3 regions of the Yersinia mollaretii ATCC 43969 genome follow, and region 1 is predicted to be linked to each of the others. Evidence: predicted binding sites of a transcription regulator. Region 1 holds the regulator's gene; each other region holds the start of a gene.

Region 1 (7,042 bases):
GAAAATAGCATCAAGCTGAGATAAATTCAGTTTATTCAGTGGGTTGTCCTGATGAACAAAAACCACTAAGGCATCGACGGCCACAGGTACAGCCAGCGGCGGATAGCCATAACGTTGAATAAATGCGCTAATTTCACCATTTTTCATTGGCCGACTCATCGGGCCAAGTTGGGCAGCCCCAGCGGCCAAGGCGGCAGGGGCAGTTGAAGATCCTGCCGCCTGAATCTGCAAATTAACGCCGGGATAGTGATGATTGAAATCGTCAGCCCATAAGGAGATCAAGTTGGCTAAGGTATCAGAGCCAACACTGGAGAGATTGCCTGACAGGGTATGAGCAGTAGAAACTGACGATGATGAGTGCTGCGTCATCATTGGAGATAGCACCACCTGTTGCGCGAAAACGCCATAGCACAACCCTAGCATGGCGGTGAACAGCGCCCATTTTCCCCATCTCATCAGCTTAATATCCATGCAGTGTTAGGATTTGACTGCATTCTCGGCTAAAACTGTGGGAACAATCAACCGGTTCGGCAAGGTAAAGATAAATCGCGTGCCCAGACCAATTTCACTCATCACCTCTAAACGCGCGTCGTGGTGGCTCAATGCATGTTTCACAATCGCCAGCCCCAACCCACTGCCGCCCGTTTGCCGTGATCGCGCTTTATCCACCCGATAGAAACGTTCCGTCAGCCGTGGCACATGTTCCGGACCAATCCCCGGCCCATTGTCGCTGACCTGAAATTGCGCGCCTTGCGGTGTTTGCTGCCAACACACCTCAATTTTAGTGCCCTCAGGAGTGTGATTGACCGCGTTATAGACCAGATTTGATACCGCACTGCGCAGTTGGTCTTCATTGCCAAACACCTTTAACTGCTCGTTCACCCGGAAAGTAATCTCATGGCGACCATTACTCAGCGCCTGCACCTCATGCTGCAATACCTTGAGCATCAACGGAATATCCACCCGCTCATTCATATCCACATTAGGTGCAGCTTCAATACGTGATAGCGTCAATAGTTGTTTAACCAGTCCATCCATGCGCTTGGTCTGCTCCTGCATCGTCCCTAGTGCTTTGTCCCGTAATGGCCCAGCTAACTCTTGGTCATGCATCATTTCCAGATAGCCCTGCAACACCGTCAGCGGGGTGCGCAGCTCGTGGCTGACGTTAGCAAAGAAATTACGTCTCGCCCCTTCCAACTGACGCATTTGAGTCACATCACGGGCGACCATCAATAATTGCCCCTCAGAATAAGGCATCACGCGGAACTCGACGTAATAACCATTGTTCAATTGCAGGGTCAGCGGGCGGGAAAAGGTTTGTTGTTGCAGGTATTGGCTGAATTCAGGATAGCGCAATAAGTTGAGAATATGCTGCCCATTATCCTCCGGCCAACGGAACCCGAGCAATTGCTGAGCCAAGCCGTTACACCAGAAGATATTGCCATCAATGGTCGTGATAACCACTGCGTCTGGTAGTGACTCGGCCCCGCTACGGAATCGCTTGATAAGTAATGCTAACTCACGCCGACGCCGACGATTTCTCAGTTGCATCTGGTACAAGCCGTAAAACAGCGGCTCCCAGCTCCAACGCCCCGCAGGAGGGGTCATGCTACGGTCTAACCACAGCCAGTGAGATAATTTGAGTTGGTTATAGAAGTTCCAGACCAGCGCCGCGAGCACGGATACCAGCAACAACCAAGGGAGATACCCGATAAAAGCACCCAGCAGCAGTGCTGGCAAACAAAAAAGAGCCAGCTCTAAAGCCAGCGTTTTCCATGATAAACGTTCTAACACGACGAATTCTCCGGCACTGAAAACTCAGTAGCGCGTTGAGAAACGGTATCCAGTTCCCCGGACAGTTTGTACCATGCGATCATGACCATCAACTTCAAGCGCCTTGCGTAGCCGACGAATATGCACGTCAACCGTACGATCTTCTACATAAACGTTAGTGCCCCAGACATAATTAAGCAACTGTTCACGGCTGTAAACACGTTCAGGATGGGTCATAAAAAAGTGCAGCAACTTAAACTCGGTTGGCCCCATCTCTAGTGCTTGCTCATTAGCCATCACTCGATGAGAGGAGGGGTCAAGGCTTAACCCTTGCATTTCAATCACTTCTTCAACTGCCATCGGCGATATCCGCCGCATAACCGCCTTGATACGCGCCACCAACTCCTTCGGCGAAAAGGGCTTGGTGATGTAGTCATCAGCACCCACTTCCAAACCGCGCACCCGGTCTTCTTCTTCGCCACGGGCGGTCAACATCATCACAGGAATATCTCTGGTCAATGCTTCGCGTTTCATATGCTTAATAAACTGGATACCCGAGCCACCCGGCAGCATCCAGTCCAGTAGCACTAAATCAGGGTAAGGCTCCGACAGACGAGTGACTGCGCTGTCATAATCTTCGGCTTCTAAGGGTTGGTAACCATTCTGTTCCAACACAAAGCACACCATCTCACGGATTGGTGCTTCATCTTCCACCACCAGTATGCGTCTTGCCATCATCAACCCTGCCAGTAAGTTAGTGGTCACTATTTGATTTCGGGAGCCATTATGCGTCACTTTTGTGACATTTTTATGAAAAACATCACGCTTCTATCAGCAATAAGCATAGTGATAAATTTCACAGTAATTGCAAAATGCAGCAGCCAAGTTTGCGAGACGTCTCGGAGATTTGCCTCATGCTCTTGTTTTAGCCGCGACATCCTGCGACCAGCGTTTATAATCAGCGCCATTCTCTTTGACTGATAACCTGCCGTGCGGGAGATTTATGCGCATTATCCACACCTCTGATTGGCATTTAGGCCAGCATTTCTTCACCAAAAGCCGGGCTGCCGAACATCAGGCATTTCTGCACTGGCTCATTAAGCAGATCGAAGAAAATCAGGTAGATGCGCTGATTGTCGCTGGCGATATTTTTGATACTGGCTCCCCACCTAGCTATGCCCGCGAGTTGTATAACCGTTTCGTGGTTGAACTCCAGCCCACTGGCTGTCAATTAGTTGTTCTTGGGGGGAACCACGATTCAGTATCAACACTGAATGAATCACGCGGTTTGCTTTCTTATCTGAATACTACAGTGATCTCCTGCGCCAGTAGCCATCTCGAACAACAAATTATTACGCTGAAAAACCGTCAGAAACAGCCTGCGGCCTTGCTGTGTGCCATTCCCTTCTTGCGCCCACGGGACTTGGTGACCAGCCAAGCCGGTGAATCTGGTGGGCAGAAGCAATTGGCGTTGCAAGAAGCCATTGCGGGCCACTATCAGGCGTTATATCAGCGAGCCGTTGAACTGCGCAGCGAACTGGGTTTGCCTCTGTCTATTATTGCCACGGGGCACCTCACCACCGTAGGGGTCACCACCTCAGACTCGGTTCGTGATATCTATATCGGCACACTAGATGCCTTCCCGGCGCAAGCGTTTCCACCGGCTGATTATATTGCGCTGGGCCACATTCACCGCGCACAGCAAGTAGCTAAAACGGAGCATATCCGCTATAGCGGCTCGCCCATCGCCCTGAGTTTTGATGAATTGAGCAAAGAGAAAAGTGTTTATTTGGTGGAGTTTGCCCAACAAACATTGGCGTCAGTGGCCCCGCTACTCATCCCTCAATTTCAGCCGATGCAGCTCATCAAAGGGGATTTGCAGCAAATAGAGCAGCAGTTGGCTAAATTTGCTGACCACCAAGGCTTACCTGTCTGGCTGGATATCGAAGTGGCCACCCAAGACTATCTTACTGATATTCAACGGAGAATTCAGGCGTTGGCAGCAGATCTCCCCGTTGAGGTTGTACTATTACGTCGCAGCAAAGAACAGCGCAACAACAATATTGAGCGGCAAGAAAAGGAGACACTCAATGAGCTGAGTGTCGCCGATGTCTTCGAACGCAGACTGGCACTGGAGCCAGATTTAGCCGAGCCACGCCAGCAGCGGATGCGCCAAATGTTCAATCAGGTGGTTGAAGCGATCACCCAAGGTAATGATGCCGCAGAGGAGCAGCCGAAATGAGAATTTTAAGCCTGCGCCTAAAAAACATTAACTCTCTACAAGGGGAGTGGAAGATAGACTTTACTGCTGAGCCCTTTGCCAGCAACGGCTTATTCGCCATCACTGGCCCGACGGGGGCGGGGAAAACCACACTGCTGGATGCAATCTGCCTTGCGCTATACCACCAAACACCACGTCTGAATGTCACGCCCAGCCAAAATGAGCTGATGACACGCCATACCGCAGAATCTCTGGCCGAAGTTGAATTTGAGGTGAAAGGCACCCGTTATCGCGCCTTCTGGAGTCAACGTCGCGCTAAAAACAGCCCTGAAGGGAGCCTACAAGCACCTAAAGTTGAGTTGGCGTTATGTGAAAGCGGCAAAATCCTGGCCGACAAAGTGCGTGACAAGCTTGATAGGGTTGCAGAGATAACGGGGCTGGACTTTGGCCGTTTTACCAAATCCATGATGCTGTCACAGGGGCAATTTGCCGCGTTCCTTAATGCCAATGCTAATGACCGCGCTGAGCTATTGGAAGAGTTAACTGGCACTGATATCTATGGGCGACTATCCGAACAGGTGTTCGAACAGCATAAACAGGCCAAAGCCGATCTGGATGCCTTACACCAACAGGCAACTGGTATTGAGCTGCTCAATGAAGAACAGCGGTCAGCTCTATCACAACAAATAGATGTTCTCAGCCAACAAGAGAAGCAACTCGCCGCCGAACAATCGATTAATCAACAACAAATAAGCTGGCTAACACATTGGCAACAGCAGCAAAAGAGTGCACAGGAGTATCGGCAGCAACAAAAATTGGTTGAGCAAGCCCTCCTGCAAGCTCAGCCAGAGCTGCAACGGCTAGCCCGCAGTGAACCCGCTGAAAAATTGCGCCCCTTACTACGAGAGTGCTCACGCAGCCAGCAAGATGTGCAACAGATACAGCTGCGTATCACCACACTGACTCAGCAACAGCAGCAACTTCAGACTCAGCTGACACCACTGGCTCAGGCGTTGGAGCAAGCCAATTTGGCCCGCCAACAGCAGGCGGCTAAACAGCATGAGCAAGAAACGTTGATCGAACAAAAAGTCGCCCCATTGGATAACACGATTGCACAGCAGCAGCACACATTGGCGCAACTTGCTATGCAATTACAACCACTACGGGACCAAGAACAACAAGAGAGGCAGCAGCTCGAACTCAATGAACAACAGCAGCTAAAAAACCTCCAGCGCCTACAGCAATTGGCTGAATATGCCCACCTGCACCCCCATCATCAGCACTGGGAAAAGAACCTCCCCTTATGGCGCGAACAGTTCCGCCAACAACAAATAGTGCAACAGCAGTGGATTGAAAGTGAACAGCAGTTACAGCAACAGGCCGCATTGCTGAACACATTGCAGCAACAAATCACCACGCTGAATGAGCAAGACAAACAACAGCAAGCCACATTGATACAGGCCAGCTCGCAGGCGGGTAGCATCCAACAGCAATTAGCACGGCTTGAGCAGCAACACCCCTCGACACAGCTACGCCAGCAATGGAGTGAACTCCAGCAACAACGGCCAATTAGGCAACAATTAGCCGCATTATCGCCTTTGGCGCAACAAATTCAGTCGCAGCTCGATAAACAACAGCAGCAATTCGATAGTCTGCAGCAACAGCTAAAAGGACTTGAACAGCAGTTAGCTGAAAAACGTCAGTTGTATAAACAGCAAAAACAGCATCAAACTGATCTGGAAAGCTTGTGGGAACGCGAAAAACAGATAGCCGGATTAGAAGCTGAAAGGGCCAAATTGCAATCGGGAAACCCCTGCCCATTATGTGGTGCACTGGATCACCCAGCGATTACTGAATATCAGGCGGTAAAACCCTCAGAAACAGCCGAGCGCCTTGATAAACTGCGCCAACAAGTTGAGCAGCTCTCTACCGTAGGAACAGAACTGCGCACTCAGGTTGAGAGTGTGCAGCAACAGCAGCTGCGTTTGGAGCAAGAGTTACAGCACAACCGCCAACAACTGGCGGATTATCAACAACGTTGGCAGACACTGGCACAACCATTGGCGCTGACTTTTGCCTTGCACGAACCCAAAGCCTTAGCAACTTGGCTGGAGGAGCAAGAACGGTTAGAACAAAACTGTCAGCTAAAACTGACTGAATATGAGCATTTAAATCAACAATATCAGCAAGCAAAGGATGCTCTGACCCAAGCAGAACAGCAGCAGCAAACACATCTACAACAGTTGGCACTCATCACGCAGCGTCACCAAGATACCCAGCAAATTCACCAAACATTATTAGCGCAGCATCAGCGCCAGCAGGATGAATTAGCCCTGATGCAACAGGGTTTCCATAATTCGCTAGCTGAATTATCGCTCACCCTACCTGAAGCAGATCTGCAGCAGAGTTGGCTGAGGCTGCGGGAAGAAGAGAGCCAACGCTGGCAACACTATCAGCAAGAGCAACAGCAACTGATGCTGGAACAAAAAGCACTGGAGACGCGGATTGAAGATGAGCGCCGCCATTTGCAATCGTGCGTTGATCAATTGACGAAGCTGACTCAGAAACATCAGCAGGCTGAAGCCCTGTTACAACAACAGCAGCAGCAGCGCCACGAACTGTTTGGTAACACGAGTGTGAGTGAGGCCCGCCAGTTATTACGCCAGCAACAGCAGCAAGTCGATCTGGCACAAAAAAATGCCTCAGATGCCCTACAACTGACCCAATCTCAACTCAACCGGCTCTCCGGTGAACTTACGGGGTTAGAGCAGCAATACCAGCATAATCAACAGCGTGCGGCGGCGGCTCAAGCTGAGTTACAGCAGGCACTGGAGATCAGTGAGTTCGACGATGAAGCGGCCCTAACCGCCGCCTTGCTGAGCGAAGAAGAGAGGCAACGTTTGCAGCAATTGCAACAGCAATTGAACGAGCGGCAACAGCAGATCCACATTCGTCAGCAACAAACTCAAGAAGCGCTAGAACACCATCTACAGCAGTGTCCCCCGGGAGTCGATCAGACATCTGAATTGGCGGTACTACAGCAGCAAT
Region 2 (7,042 bases), 470 kb from region 1:
ATATCTTGATAATTTAATTGAAGAATAGATATATTCCGGCCAATTAGTCGAAGATATAGGCTAATTATCTGCACCATTAATGCGCAATGTATGGGCACAGACAGTGCAAAAGATCAGAATCTTAATGTGAAGAGCCATTAAGGCGTACGGGGAAAAAAATGTTTGAATCAACTCAGCGATGGGGGCACGAATTTTAACGAAAAACAGGAATGGCGAATTGCCACTCCTGTCTTCTTATTACTAAACCGTATCAGTTACTTATATCAATATGGTAACTGTTGGCCGATATTATTATTTTTACTTTTTAGGGCCACGGATACGTAAAGTTAAACCTTTTAGGAAATAACGTAAAACCTGATCACCGCAAGGGCGGAAGTTTTTGCTGCCCTCTTTACGGAACAAGGCATTCAACTCAGGTTTTGATACTGGGAATTCAACCGCGTTAAACACATCATGCATATCAGTATCTTTCAACTCAAATGCAACACGCAGTTTTTTTAGCACAATATTGTTGGTGATGATGGGTTCTACCGCAGGTGCGGGGAACTTGTCATCTTTACCTCGACGAAAGAAAATCAGGCCATTAAGGAAATGTGCCATCACCAGATCAGGACAATCCTGATAACCAGCTTCGTCTTCTTTCTTAAGAAAATTAACGACATCCGCATTGTTCACATCAAAATCAGCCAGCTTAATGATCTCTGTTATCTTGGTATCATTGACGTTAAGCATGTAGCGAACACTACGGAGCACATCGTTGTTCATCATATTACTGCCCTATTCCTATTATTTAGATTAGACGTGGCGAAAATCGCAAGAAAAACAAAATATTTCTTTAACGTCTAGCGGGCCGTATTGTATAGATCAACGTTGATTTTCTCAATGTAAATCTGATTGATGGACAAACCTCAAAATAGATAATATACAGCCGTTAACACTATTATTCATAGAGAACAACTAATAGAATATTAAGCTAACTAATGAAAGATTAAGATAATGTGTTATTTAACTCTTATCTTAATCTTTCATTATTATAATGACATCAGATACCGGCCTTAATGCTATTGGCGGGCTGATAAAGTGAAACCTCTTCGCCAAGGATATATTTTCGACGTAAAGTCGCAGAGACTTTATCCATAATCATGACGATAACCACCATGATTAATGTAATAAACATTACGACATCCCAGTTCCATAACCGCATATTTTCAGCATAAACTAAACCAATACCGCCCGCGCCCACAAAACCTAATACGGCAGCCGAACGGGTGTTGGATTCAATTTGATAAAGACTTAACGCCAAGAATGTTGGAAAGGATTGAGTAAAAATACCAAAGCGATGTTTTTGCAGTGCATTGGCTCCCATTGCCGTCAGCCCACGACTAGGCGATTTATCCACGGCTTCATGCCCTTCAGCATAGAGTTTACCCAGTAATCCCACGTCTTGCATAATAATAGCCAGCACCCCAGCCAATGGCCCCATGCCCACTGCCCGAACAAAAATTAGCCCCCAAATGGCCATATCAATACCTCGAAAGATATCTAAGAAGCGGCGAATCATAAATGAAATAATACGCAATCCTGGTGTCGACATAACATTCCGTGCGGCCAAAAATGATAAGGGTAACGCGATTAATGTCGCGGTGAGTGTCCCAGCAAAGACAATGGCTAAAGTGATAAATATCTGACTGAAATAATATTTAAATGGCCAGTTAATAAAATCATGCCAAACAAACATTCGTAAAAAATAGCGGCTTATTTGCTGGCTTCCGTGGGTAAAGGTCTGCCACGGAATACCAAAAACTTTGAAGAAGAAAAGATAATAGAGAAAAATGACTATAGCAATAGCAGCAACCAGCCTGACATAGCGCTTTTGCTGTAAAAAAAGCTGAGGATGTTGTTGTTTGAGCGCTGATATCTGCTCCGTTGTCAGATGATAAGCCAACATTATGACACTCCTTCTACAACTCGCTTCCGTAATTTACCGGATGCATAATCCAACAATGAAACCACAATAATAATGAGCAATAATGTCATACTGACCTGATCATAACGATCCAGCTTTATCGAGGTCATCAGCTCCTGTCCAATCCCCCCAGCCCCCACCAATCCTAAAATGGTTGATTGGCGGAAGTTAATTTCCAGACGCATAAAACTGTAAGAAAGGAAAATAGGTTTTACCTGCGGCCAGAGAGCAAAACGCATTCGTTGCAATTTACCGGCACCACAAGCGGCCAAACCGCGAATCGGTTTATCTGATGCTGTTTCCAGTGACTCATAAAATAACTTAGTCAGACTGCCAATCGTGTGTAAGGCCAGTGCAAGGAAACCAGGAATAGCGCCAATGCCAAAGGCCATAACAAACATTACCGCCCAGGCTAATTCAGGCATGGTACGCAAAAACGCCACGAAGGTTCGAATAAACAAGCGCAACCAAGGTGGGCTTTGCGTATTATTCGCCGCCAAAAAGGCCAGAATAGTGGCAACTATCACTGACAAAATAGTTGATGCCACCGCCAATTGCAGTGTTTCCCAAATTAGCGGTAACTGAATCGGTAGCCGATAGCCCCAATAAGCAAAAGAGCCTTCGGTACGACCATCTGCAAACAAATTATGCCAATGAAGTATGGGGATGGTTTCAGCCAGATAATCAAAGAAACTTGGAATGGAAATAAAAACAGTATGAAGATTAAACTCAGCAATACTTCCCGCGCCAAGATAGATAATTGCCAGTGTTAATGACCAAATCAACGTTTCACGTTTCTGTTTACCGCGTATCTGCTGATAGTAGTGGTTAAAATCTGTATTCAAAATTAGTTACCACCTAAGAGCAATAGCTCCGGCCAAGCCAGAGCTATTTTGTTTTATCTACTGGTTCGACTTAACGATCGCCTTTGGTTAATTCGCGCTTCATATCAATGATATTTTGATACTCGCTGAGTGATGTTTCACCAATATGCTGTTTTCCGCCCATCGCTTTAATAAAGCAACCGTGATCTTCTTTGTCCAATTTTTTAACCGCCGCGACTAATTGCGCTTTAAATTCAGATGGCAACGCGCTGCGAACTAAAATTGGGCCATTAGGAATTAAGGGAGATTGCCATATAATCCGGATCTGCTTCATTAAATCAGGGTGGTCCATGCGAATCATGCGGGTGAATGCGCCGCTGGTATAACCGGTATTATAATCACCAATCATTGATGCCCAAGTCACCGCACCGGCAAACTGACCATTAATAACCCCGAGTATATCTTGCTCATGACCGCCAGAAAAAGTCACGCTGGAGAAGAAGTCGTTATATTTATTGTCTGGTGTCCCACCAAATTTCTGCTTAAAGCTTTGATTCGGTATTAAGAAGCCCGATGTTGAATCGGGATCAGCAAAGCCAAATGCTTTACCTTTCAAATCTTCAATTTTCTGATACGGGCTATCTGCTTTTACCACGACAACTGAATGATAACCACGCGATTTATCAGTGTCATCGATTGCAATACCCACAATATCAACAGCTTTAGGATCTTTGATATAAACAGAAGCAAAAGAGGAGGGTGACATGCTTAATACTAAGTCAATCTTCCCACCCAATAGACCTTGGATCACGCCAGAGTAATCAGATGCGTTATGCAAATTCGTTTTTACATTTAACTCTTTATCCAAAAACTCTTTGACGCACATGTTATCGCCAATTTGCTGTGTCGCATTCTGCCCACCAAGAATACCCAGATTAATTTCTTTAGGTGCATCCGCTGCTGTGGCATTAAATACCATCATGCTTGCCAATAATGAGGTAAGACAAAGTACTTTTTTCATTAAAATAACCTATTCTGGTAAAGGGATAAGTAGGGATTAATGCAAAAGATCAGTAGACTCATCGCTATAAATATCTTGAATAATAGTGTCATTCAGTTGCGATGGAGGCCCGTCAAAAACAATTCTTCCATGTGCAATACCAATAACGCGTGTACAGTAATCCTTAACTAAATCAACTGAGTGTAAATTTACGACCACTGCAATATCGTTTTCACTTATTTTCTGTAATGTATTCATAATGCGTGTTGTATTTTTGGGGTCCAAAGACGCAACAGGCTCGTCGGCCAATAATATTTGGGGGTTCTGCATCATGGCGCGACAAATAGCCACTCGCTGCATTTGACCGCCAGAGAGGTTCTCTGCACGCTGTAAGGCATGGGGCAACATATTGAGCCATTGTAATAATTCGATTGCTCTGGCCCGATCTTGCTCAGCGAATATTTTGAAAAATGATTTGAGGGTTGAGGTGTAGCTGAGGCGGCCTAATAAGACATTTGTCATCACATCAAGACGGGGAACCAAACAGAAGTCCTGAAAAATCATGCCGCATTTAGCACGCCATTGACGCATCTGCTTTGCGGTAAGTGCTGCTATATTCTGCGTATCACCATTATCATGATAATTGAGAATTTCACCCGCACTGCTGGGAATCGTGCCATTTAAGACATGCAGTAATGTGGATTTACCGGCACCCGAACGGCCAATAATAGCGACAAACTCACCCGCATGAAGTTCAAAATTAATATCATCCAAAACGCGATGCTGTGATTTATACGCCTTAACTAATCCTTTAACGGCAAGTACCTTTTTACGCGGTTCTTGCACCACAGCCGGATAATCAGCCACAGTGAATTGACGTAATGCCTGGCCCATGTCATGTCTCTCAGATTGCCTGTAGTCATGAGCCATTAACGGATATTTTTATTGCATATTGATGATAGTTTTATGAGAGAAAGGTGACAAAAAATAGTCACCTTTCTGATATTTTTAAGAGTATATATTTAGTGAGTCATGATTAGTTTATATCATTATCACAGGTCTGCTAGGTAGCGCTAACTTCTTAACTTTCGGTAGACAAATAGGACAACCAACGAACCGATAACGGCAACCACAAAGCTACCAATGTTAAATCCATCAACTCTACCCATGCCAAAGAAGGTGCTGATATAACCCCCAACCAGAGCACCGACCACACCGAGAATGATGGTCATAATAAAGCCACCACCATCCTCTCCGGGCATTATCCATTTAGCCAGAATACCGGCAATAAGACCAAAAATAATCCAAGATAGTATGCCCATAAACACCTCCATAAAATTAATCTTCGCTGATAGCGAGTTTCGTTTCTCTGTATTACAAACTCAAACAGCTATCATCATCATCATCATCATTAAGTTAAGACCCGATTAACAAAATCTGCAAATCAGATCAGACAATGTTCAGCATAAATCAAATAACGGGCTGACGTGGGACGAAAATCTGGTTAACACCCTGTTGTTGTAACCTTTTCAGCAGATCAATCCCCCCATTTGGGGCACTATGAGCCAACTCCCTTTCACTGGTAAAGATAGGGCTGGCCCAATATATATTGACCGGATCACCTTGCTGTAGAGGTAATGTAAGATTGTCTGCATCAGCATATAATGCTGACGATAAGATGTAGCCTTCGTAACCCTGCGGGGCAACAGACGACTCCAATGTATGTCCCTCCCCTAACCAGGTTATTTTGCTCCAGGGAACATGAGAGAATCCAGCTAAAGCACTCGCCATATGAATGGCATTGTCCTCATTGACATATTGCCCATCGATCGCGATAGCCATCTCCAAACGCCGGTATTTAGCGGCATCATCATTGAATAATATTTCGACCCATGGCTGAGGGCGAATACTGATACCCAATGTTAGAAAATAATATATTCCCTCTTTTTCATGCTGGGAAATGGCCATTGGCGGCCACTTTCCTTGATCGATGGCATAATATTTTAACGATGGACCGAAATGCTGTTCATAACATTGAATATATTCGGCCTGTAATACAGGCCACGGATTCCCCTCTTCCTGCTGCCAAGTCCGCCAAAATTGACGTGTATTTTGTGCAATAGCATATTGAGTATTGGTTGACGCTGAGCCAAGAGGTAATGTTAGGGGGTTATCTTTGATACAGCTGGCAGAATAGCAAATAGAGTGGTCAATATATAAACTCCAGCCAGGAATGATCGCCAGTAATTGGCCTTGATACCACAATGCCGCACCATCATCACTTTCAGACCAGACTACCGTAATAAATTGTGGGTCAAGTTCTGCCTCACCAGCCACATTACGGCAAAACTCAGCCGCTAATCGGGGGGCTAAACCTTGTTCGAGGGCCGCATTGTCAGCCGATTGAGGTGCTGCGACCAAATTCCTTACCCAGCAGGCACGAACAGGAAAACGCTCTTCAAACGCCTCTTGCGGATAGATATAGAAGTACACCACTCGCTGGTCCTGCTGCACCACGGCGACTAACGTCTGGTTTTCATTACTGACTTCGGCCAGCACTTCAGATTCTTTCATATCGCCTCAACTGTATCGGCAAAGGATTTCAGGCGAAACACACTGCATGCCTGCCGTAAAATAAGTCTATTAGCGGGTTACTGATAATCTCATACTAATAACTTTATACTGATAATGTAAACATGCTGGTACTCACAGCATGAGAGGGTAAAACTTGGGCATAGTGTAAAACTGAGTGACAGTGTAAAGCGCCCTTGTCCTTCAAAGCATTGGCAAAAGTCTCAAAAATTTGCTGGGTGCGATAAATATCCACATTTTCTATTTTTATACTGGATTCAGTATATTCCTATGTAACCCTGCGGGATTTATAGACCGACATTGAGATATTTATAATCAATAGTTGGTAGTCTACAACCAGATTTCACGCTAAAATAGAGGTATTATTTTTCGCCAAATTGAAGGTTCACATGGCCTATATACCGAAGAATTACACCCGTCTGGAGAGTGGTTATCGGGAGAAAGCACTAAAGATTTTCCCATGGGTTTGCGGGAAATGTTCTCGGGAATTCGTCTATTCCAATCTGCGGGAGCTGACAGTCCACCATATTGACCACGATCACAGTAATAATCCCGAAGATGGTAGCAATTGGGAGATGTTATGCCTTTTTTGCCATGATCATGAACATTCTAAATATACCGAAGCGGATCAATATGGTTCAACCGTGATCGCTGGCGATG
Region 3 (7,042 bases), 1.5 Mb from region 1:
GCAGTGGGCATCTCCTCATGGGATAAGCGGGCAATAATACTCTGCCCGCCCCACACCCCGTGTGCCAGATTATCGGCCCCCAATAATTCTAGGGTCAATAATGCCATCGGCACGCCCTGCGCTGACGTTGTCTGCTGAATATGCTCCGGGCGGATACCCAAGGTCAAGCGCCGGGAAGCCCATTGTGGCCGAGGTGTTTCCAGCGGTAGGCGCATCCCGTCCGATAAAATAAACGCGCGCCCCTCTGCACTGACGGTGCCGTCGAATAGGTTCATGGCGGGTGAGCCGATAAAGCTGGCGACGAACAGTGACGCGGGTCGCTGGTAGACTTCGCTTGGCGTGCCAATTTGCTCCGCCACGCCTTTGTTCATCACGATCACCCGCTGCGCCAGTGTCATCGCCTCAACCTGATCGTGAGTCACATACAAGCTGGTCGTTTTCAGCCGACGGTGCAGTTGTTGTAGTTCGAGTCGCATCTGCACCCGCAATTTGGCATCCAGATTAGAGAGCGGCTCATCAAACAGGAAAACTGCCGGTTCGCGCACAATGGCGCGTCCCATCGCCACGCGTTGCCGCTGGCCGCCGGATAACTCACGCGGTTTACGTTTTAGCAGTGGCTCCAGCTCCAGAATACGTGCCGCCTCATCCACGCGCTGGCGGATCTGCTCTTTACCAAAGCCCCGGATTTTCAGGCCATACGCCATGTTGTCGAACACGCTCATGTGGGGATAGAGCGCGTAGTTCTGAAACACCATGGCGATGCCGCGATCTTTAGGTTCCAGATCGGTCACTCGCTGATGATCAATATAGATATCCCCGCTGGTGGTGCGCTCTAGCCCCGCCACCATCCGCAGCAGGGTTGATTTGCCGCAACCGGAGGGGCCAACCATCACGATAAACTCTCCGTCGGCGACATCTAAATCAATCTGCTTAATCACCGGCGTGATGCCGTCGTAAGATTTGGTTACTGCTTGGAGCTTTAAACATGCCATATCAGATTACTTCTCGCTGTCTACCAGGCCGCGTACAAACCAACGCTGCATCAGAAGGACCACCGCGACCGGTGGAATTAAGGTCAGGATCATTGCCGCCATCACTTGATTCCACTGAGTCGGTGCGCCCGAAGTGGAGATCATGCTTCTTATTCCCGCCACCGCCGTGCCCATAGAGGCATCGCTGGTGATCAGGATCGGCCAGAGATATTGGTTCCAGCCATAAATAAAGGTGATCACAAACAGCGCCGCTAAATTGGTTTTTGATAGCGGCAACACGATATCCCAAAAAAAGCGCATCGCCCCTGCACCATCAATACGCGCCGCTTCCAATAGCTCATCCGGCAAGGTCATAAAGAACTGGCGGAAGAGGAAAGTCGCGGTGGCGGAGGCCATTAGCGGCAGGGTCAGACCGGTATAGCTATCCAGCATATTCAGATTCGCAATCACTTGAATTGTCGGAAAAATACGCACTTCCACGGGCAACATCAAAGTGAGGAAAATCAGCCAGAAAAACAGATTTCGCAGCGGAAAGCGAAAATAGACGATGGCGTATGCCGAGAGCATCGACACCGTGATTTTGCCGACGGTAATCGCGAAAGCCATCACAAAACTGTTAAACAGCATCAGCCCGAAAGGTGCACTGTTATTGCCCACCCCGCTGTGCCAAATATTGCTGATGTTCTGCCACAAGTGTGGCCCCGGGATCAGGGTCATCGGCACCTGAAACACCTGAGTGTCATCCAGTGATGCCGCCACAAAAGCGACATACAGCGGGAATAGAATCAGCAGCACGCCAATAATCAGCATGACGTGACAAAAGATATCCAGCCCACGGCGATTCTCAATCATTGGTAACGCACCTTACGCTCAACAAAGCGGAACTGGATCACCGTCAGGCCAATCACCAGCAACATCAAAACCACCGACTGGGCGGCTGAGCTGGAGAGATCCAACCCGGCAAAACCTTCGCGGTAAATTTTATAGATCAGGGTGGTGGTCGCCTGCATCGGGCCACCGCCAGTCGCCGCATCAATAACCGGAAAGGTATCGAAAAAGGCATAAACCAAGTTCACCACCAGCAGGAAGAAGCTGACAGGTGATATCAGCGGCAAGACCAGATTAAAAAAGCGGCGCACTGGCCCGGCTCCATCTATGGCAGCAGCCTCCACCAGTGAACGGGGGATAGATTGCAAAGCGGCGAGGAAAAACAGGAAGTTATAGCTAATTTGCTTCCAAACTGAGGCTAATACCACCAGAAACATCGCCTGCCCGCTATTTTGCGCATGGTTCCAGTTGTAACCCAGTGTGGCGAGGAAGTGGTTAATCAAACCCAGCCCCGGATTGAACAGAAAGATCCACAAAACAGCCGCCACCGCAGGGGCCACGGCATAAGGCAAAATCATTAGCGTCTGATAGATACGGCTGCCGCGCAGCACATAATCCACCATCGCGGCCAGAAATAACGACACAATCAGGCCGATCCCCGCCACCAGTGAACTGAAAATCAGTGTGGTGTAAAACGAGGCTAAATAGTACTCATCCTGAAAGAGCGCAATGAAGTTACTCAGCCCCACAAATTCGCTGGAGAGGCCGAAAGGATCGAGCATTTGCACCGAATACCACAGGGCTTCACCAGCAGGCCAAAGGAAAAAAACCGCCGTGATGGCCAGTTGGGGGAAGACCAACAGATAAGGTAGCCAACTACAGGAGAAACCGGGACGGGAAGATGACATAAAATTAACCACTTATCGGACGCAATGCTGATGATCAGCACCGCGTCTTAACTCAATACCCCACAAAACTATTTGGCGTGACAGGCAAGTACAGCCGCCAAATAACCTTACTTATTCGCTTGTTCGAAGCGGCGCAGTAACACATCACCCCGCTTCACTGCTGTGTCCAATGCTTCCTGAGGCGTCTTCTTACCGGTCCACACCCCTTCCAGCTCTTCATCAACCACGGTACGAATCTGTGGCATATTGCCCAGACGCAAACCCTTGGTGTAAGGCAATGGCGGCTTGTTCAGCATTTGGCGAGTCGCCACATCAGCACCAGGATTCTTGTCATAGAAGCCCTGCTGCTGAGTCAACTCATAAGCGGCAGTGGTAATCGGCAAATAGCCGGTCTTCTGGTGCCACTCGGCGGCAATCTCCGGTTGGGTTAGGAATTGCAGGAATTCAGCCACGCCCTTGTAGGTCTCTTTATCTTTGCCGTCCATCACCCACAAGCTGGCCCCGCCAATAATGGCGTTTTGTGGAGCATCTTTCGCATCGGCGTCGTAAGGCATCATGCCGACACCATAGTTAAACTTGGCGTAATGACGAATATCCGCCAGCGAACCGGAAGAGGCGGTGGTGATAGCGCAATCGCCATTATAAAACTTGGCGGTTGACTCATCTTTGCGACCGAAATAGGTGAAATCACCCTTCTTATTCATGTCCGACAGCAATTGAATATGCTTCACCTGCAATGGCTTATTGAATTCCAACACCGCATCAGTGCCATCAAAACCATTATTGCGGCTGGCTATCGGCTGACCATGCCAAGCGCTGAAGTTCTCAATTTGAATCCACCCTTGCCAACCGCTGGCGTAACCACAGCTTGAACCCGCAGCACGTAACTTGGCGGTATCTGCCGCCAGCTCTTGCCAGGTTTTCGGCGGTTGATCGGGGTTCAGGCCGGCTTTTTTGAAGGCATCTTTGTTGTAGTACAGCACCGGAGTGGAGCTGTTAAATGGCTGGGAGAGTAAATGACCCGTTTTGGCGTCGGTGTAATAACCGGCGACTGTCGGCACGAAAACAGATTCATCAAAATTAATATTAGCGTCTTTAAATACTTGGAACACTGGCTTGATCGCTTTACTCGCCATCATGGTTGCCGTGCCGACTTCGTAAACCTGCAAAATGGCCGGGGCTTTACCGGAACGGAAAGCCGCAATACCCGCCGCGAGGCTCTGCTCATAATTGCCTTTATAGACAGGCACAATCTTATAATCGCTATGCGTCTGATTAAAACGATCAGCTAACGAGTTGACCTCGACACCTAACTCCCCTTCCATCGAGTGCCAGAAAGGAATTTCAGTCACGGCCATGGCATTGGCGCTGAATGCCAAGGTTAGCGCGATACAAATCGACGTTTTGCGAATGGTCTGGTTAAACATATCTAGCCCCTGAATGAATCTGTATGGCTCACATCAATAAATGGCTGCAGGTGAGCGAAATAAATCATTTTTCTGTTCGAAAGCAAACATGACACTGTTTCATGACAGAAATATAAATGTAATGTGACGGAGGTGTGACAAAGACATGAAAATAATGCTGCATGGAATTTCTTATTTCTCACAATGAAGTACTTTCAGCAGCATCATCCAATTTTTATTTTTAATGGTGAGTAAATTAAAAAATAAATTTAAAAAGATTAACTAATGAGAACACTTAACTCATTCCACTAATCCTAATTATAAAAAATGAAATTAATAAAACTTAATAGCGCCTAACTCGTCACCGCTTGAGAAAATACTATTTAGCGTGTTAGTGTTCTCGCCGTCCTGTGACGGCCCGTACATTTATTTTGCTATACCGCCCCTTGTTATCATTACTTATAAGGCTCACGGAAATAATTAACACCTCAGCCGCATGGGAAAGCAATTTTTATTTATATAATGAATCAATTACATAAGGTAATAATTATGATGAAAAAGACCCTGCTTTCTATTATCACTATGGCTATAGTGACGAGCAGCAGTGCTTATGCTGCTCACTCGGTACAAAAAGATATCTCGATTGAAGTCGAGATTGCAGAATCATTAATAATTACAATGAATAAAGCAGATGGCACTCCATTTAATAGTCTAAATCTTACTCTTGATCATAACTACTTTGGCACTGGCTATGTCCATTCAGATTCTTCCTTTAGTGCAGCTCCTAGCTACTTGGTCGCCACACAACCCGTCAAAATAACCGCTCTTCAAGATACAAAAGTTGAAATCTCACTTGCAGAAGAATTTGTCATGCATCACGCAAAGGGAGAAGACAAGCGATTATATCCTAACGTTCACATAGATGACGAAGAACTATCTCTTCTGAGTGGTTCTGAAATTATTTTAAAAAACAAAGAAAAGGATGTAACCCTAGAAGTTGTTGTTCAAGACTCCGGCACCCAACCAGGAGACAAATACACGGGCATCCTTAAACTTGTTATGGAATACGTCGCTTAATTCAGTCAAAATATAATAGATGATAGACACACTATAATAAATGATGACCACTAAATGTAACTGGATCATCTCCATTTGAGGGAGCACTATTTCTCATGTTAACCTTATTGTCTTCTTGTGATGCTCGCATATTGACACTTTTATAAGCTTCCTCATTATCATTGCTTATAGGGTTCACAGGAATAACTAATATCACCCGCATGGGTAACAACTCTATATTTATAGAATGTATTAATTACATAAGGTATCTATGATGAAAAAGACCCTGCTTTCTATTATCACTATGGCTATAGTGACGAGCAATACTGCTTATGCCGCTCACTTTGTACAAAAAGATATCGTTGTTGAGGCTGAAATCGTCGAACCTTTAATACTGACAAAAGCAGATGGCTCCACATTCAATAACATACAACTTGAATACAAGCCTGAAAAATGGAATGGGATTGGCTCTCACCTTGTGTTTTCTCCTGCCAAACTGACAGTTAAGCAACCCATAAAAATAATTGCTAATCAAGGTGCAAGAGTTAAATTATCACTTGCAGAAAATTTTTATATGGCCGGTGCAAATGGGGAGAACGACCGATTATATCCTGATGTTTTCATAGATGATAATATGCTACAGGGGGTGGACGACGATTACGAATTTACGCCAGATAACAGGGTGCAGGAGCTGCGGCTTGAAACTGAAGTACCCGATAATGCCAAGTCAGGCGACAAATATACGGGTGTCCTTAAGCTTCTTATGGAGTCTGCCCCTTAACTCAGTCACAACATAATAACATCCTTGTCGTTAACTTATGCAGTTGGGACGAAATTCCCGACTGCAATTTTTTTATTGCTCGGTGTATTTAATTAAAACGTTTAACTCACAAGTCAACCTCTACACTCAATACGATTTTAAATTAGCAGAGAGTGTAACGTAGATTAAAAGTCACGCCAACTCATGGAGAGGATTAACAATGAAAATATAAATTAGACATTCATTCAGTCAATTACTTAAATTATTTTGTTTTCTTAATTCAACAATAGGGACGTTGAGCCACTAAAGGTGTCATGTTAGCATAACTTCGCTTATTGAGAGAGGCTGCATTAATAATATGTTATTGACACTCACTATCACCTTTATATATGCAGCTCACAAAAATCATTAAGTAAAATAGTGCCATTCCATTCAGGAATAAGGCTCCGATTAAATAAAGGACTATTAGGTAATTATGATGAAAAAGACCCTACTCTCTATTATGACTATGGCAGCATTGGTCAGCAGCGCTACTGCAACAGCAGAGACTAAAAATATTATCGTCAGCGCAGAAATTCCACATGTAATCACTATGCAAAAAAACGGTGGTGGTGATGTAGATCGAATTACGTTAGAACCTGGTTTTGGCAATGCTCCCGCTGATGTTTACGGAGCAAGCGAAAATATTGCTATACGTAATGGCGGCGCAGATATAAAGGTTAATATCGTCGGCGACTTTAAACTGCAATCGCTTACCGCTCCAGGCGAGAGAGAATTTACTGAATTGACGGTAATTCTGGGTGGTGAACAGTTGAAAGGTAATGATGCTAATAAAATTAAGAGTGGCAATATTGAGCTAGTGATACATGGTAAGAAACCATCAGAAGCGATAGCTGAAGAAAAGTACAGCGGGACATTAAAGCTTAACCTAGAACCTGTTACTTAATTATAAAGTCCGTTTCGAAGATACATATCTTTGACTAAGATATCCGGCTAAGTGATTTGATCCTTAGCCGGACTTAATAGCCAAAAACTTATTTATATATTTTCACACGCAGCCAGTGGATTAAATATTTTGCGATATCACCCTTT

The links. Region 1 encodes PhoB, which activates phosphate uptake and scavenging genes when phosphate is short. Its sites were predicted from a motif close to CTGTCATAAAACTGNCNNAT; they were not measured.
Positions count from the first base shown of each region.
Region 2: phnC (phosphonate ABC transporter ATP-binding protein) is a predicted target of PhoB. The motif match lies at 4,744-4,763, and genes of this name have one in related genera.
Region 3: ugpB (sn-glycerol-3-phosphate ABC transporter substrate-binding protein UgpB) is a predicted target of PhoB. The motif match lies at 4,244-4,263, and genes of this name have one in related genera.

Region 1 covers NZ_CP054043.1:2,356,141-2,363,182, reverse strand. Annotated here, with positions in the region: gene HRD69_RS10430 (PstS family phosphate ABC transporter substrate-binding protein) at 1-456, opposite strand, end outside; gene phoR (phosphate regulon sensor histidine kinase PhoR) at 478-1,794, opposite strand; gene phoB (phosphate response regulator transcription factor PhoB) at 1,819-2,508, opposite strand; gene sbcD (exonuclease subunit SbcD) at 2,777-4,015, shown strand; gene HRD69_RS10410 (AAA family ATPase) at 4,012-7,042, shown strand, end outside.
Region 2 covers NZ_CP054043.1:2,830,790-2,837,831, reverse strand. Annotated here, with positions in the region: gene HRD69_RS12495 (YehS family protein) at 298-768, opposite strand; gene phnE (phosphonate ABC transporter, permease protein PhnE) at 1,043-1,948, opposite strand; gene phnE (phosphonate ABC transporter, permease protein PhnE) at 1,948-2,811, opposite strand; gene phnD (phosphonate ABC transporter substrate-binding protein) at 2,882-3,811, opposite strand; gene phnC (phosphonate ABC transporter ATP-binding protein) at 3,848-4,684, opposite strand; gene HRD69_RS12470 (GlsB/YeaQ/YmgE family stress response membrane protein) at 4,864-5,112, opposite strand; gene HRD69_RS12465 (suppressor of fused domain protein) at 5,261-6,364, opposite strand; gene yajD (HNH nuclease YajD) at 6,772-7,042, shown strand, end outside.
Region 3 covers NZ_CP054043.1:903,429-910,470, forward strand. Annotated here, with positions in the region: gene HRD69_RS03950 (sn-glycerol-3-phosphate import ATP-binding protein UgpC) at 1-992, opposite strand, end outside; gene ugpE (sn-glycerol-3-phosphate ABC transporter permease UgpE) at 999-1,844, opposite strand; gene ugpA (sn-glycerol-3-phosphate ABC transporter permease UgpA) at 1,841-2,728, opposite strand; gene ugpB (sn-glycerol-3-phosphate ABC transporter substrate-binding protein UgpB) at 2,836-4,155, opposite strand; gene HRD69_RS03970 (hypothetical protein) at 4,684-5,211, shown strand; gene HRD69_RS03975 (CS1 type fimbrial major subunit) at 5,462-5,971, shown strand; gene HRD69_RS03980 (CS1 type fimbrial major subunit) at 6,426-6,896, shown strand.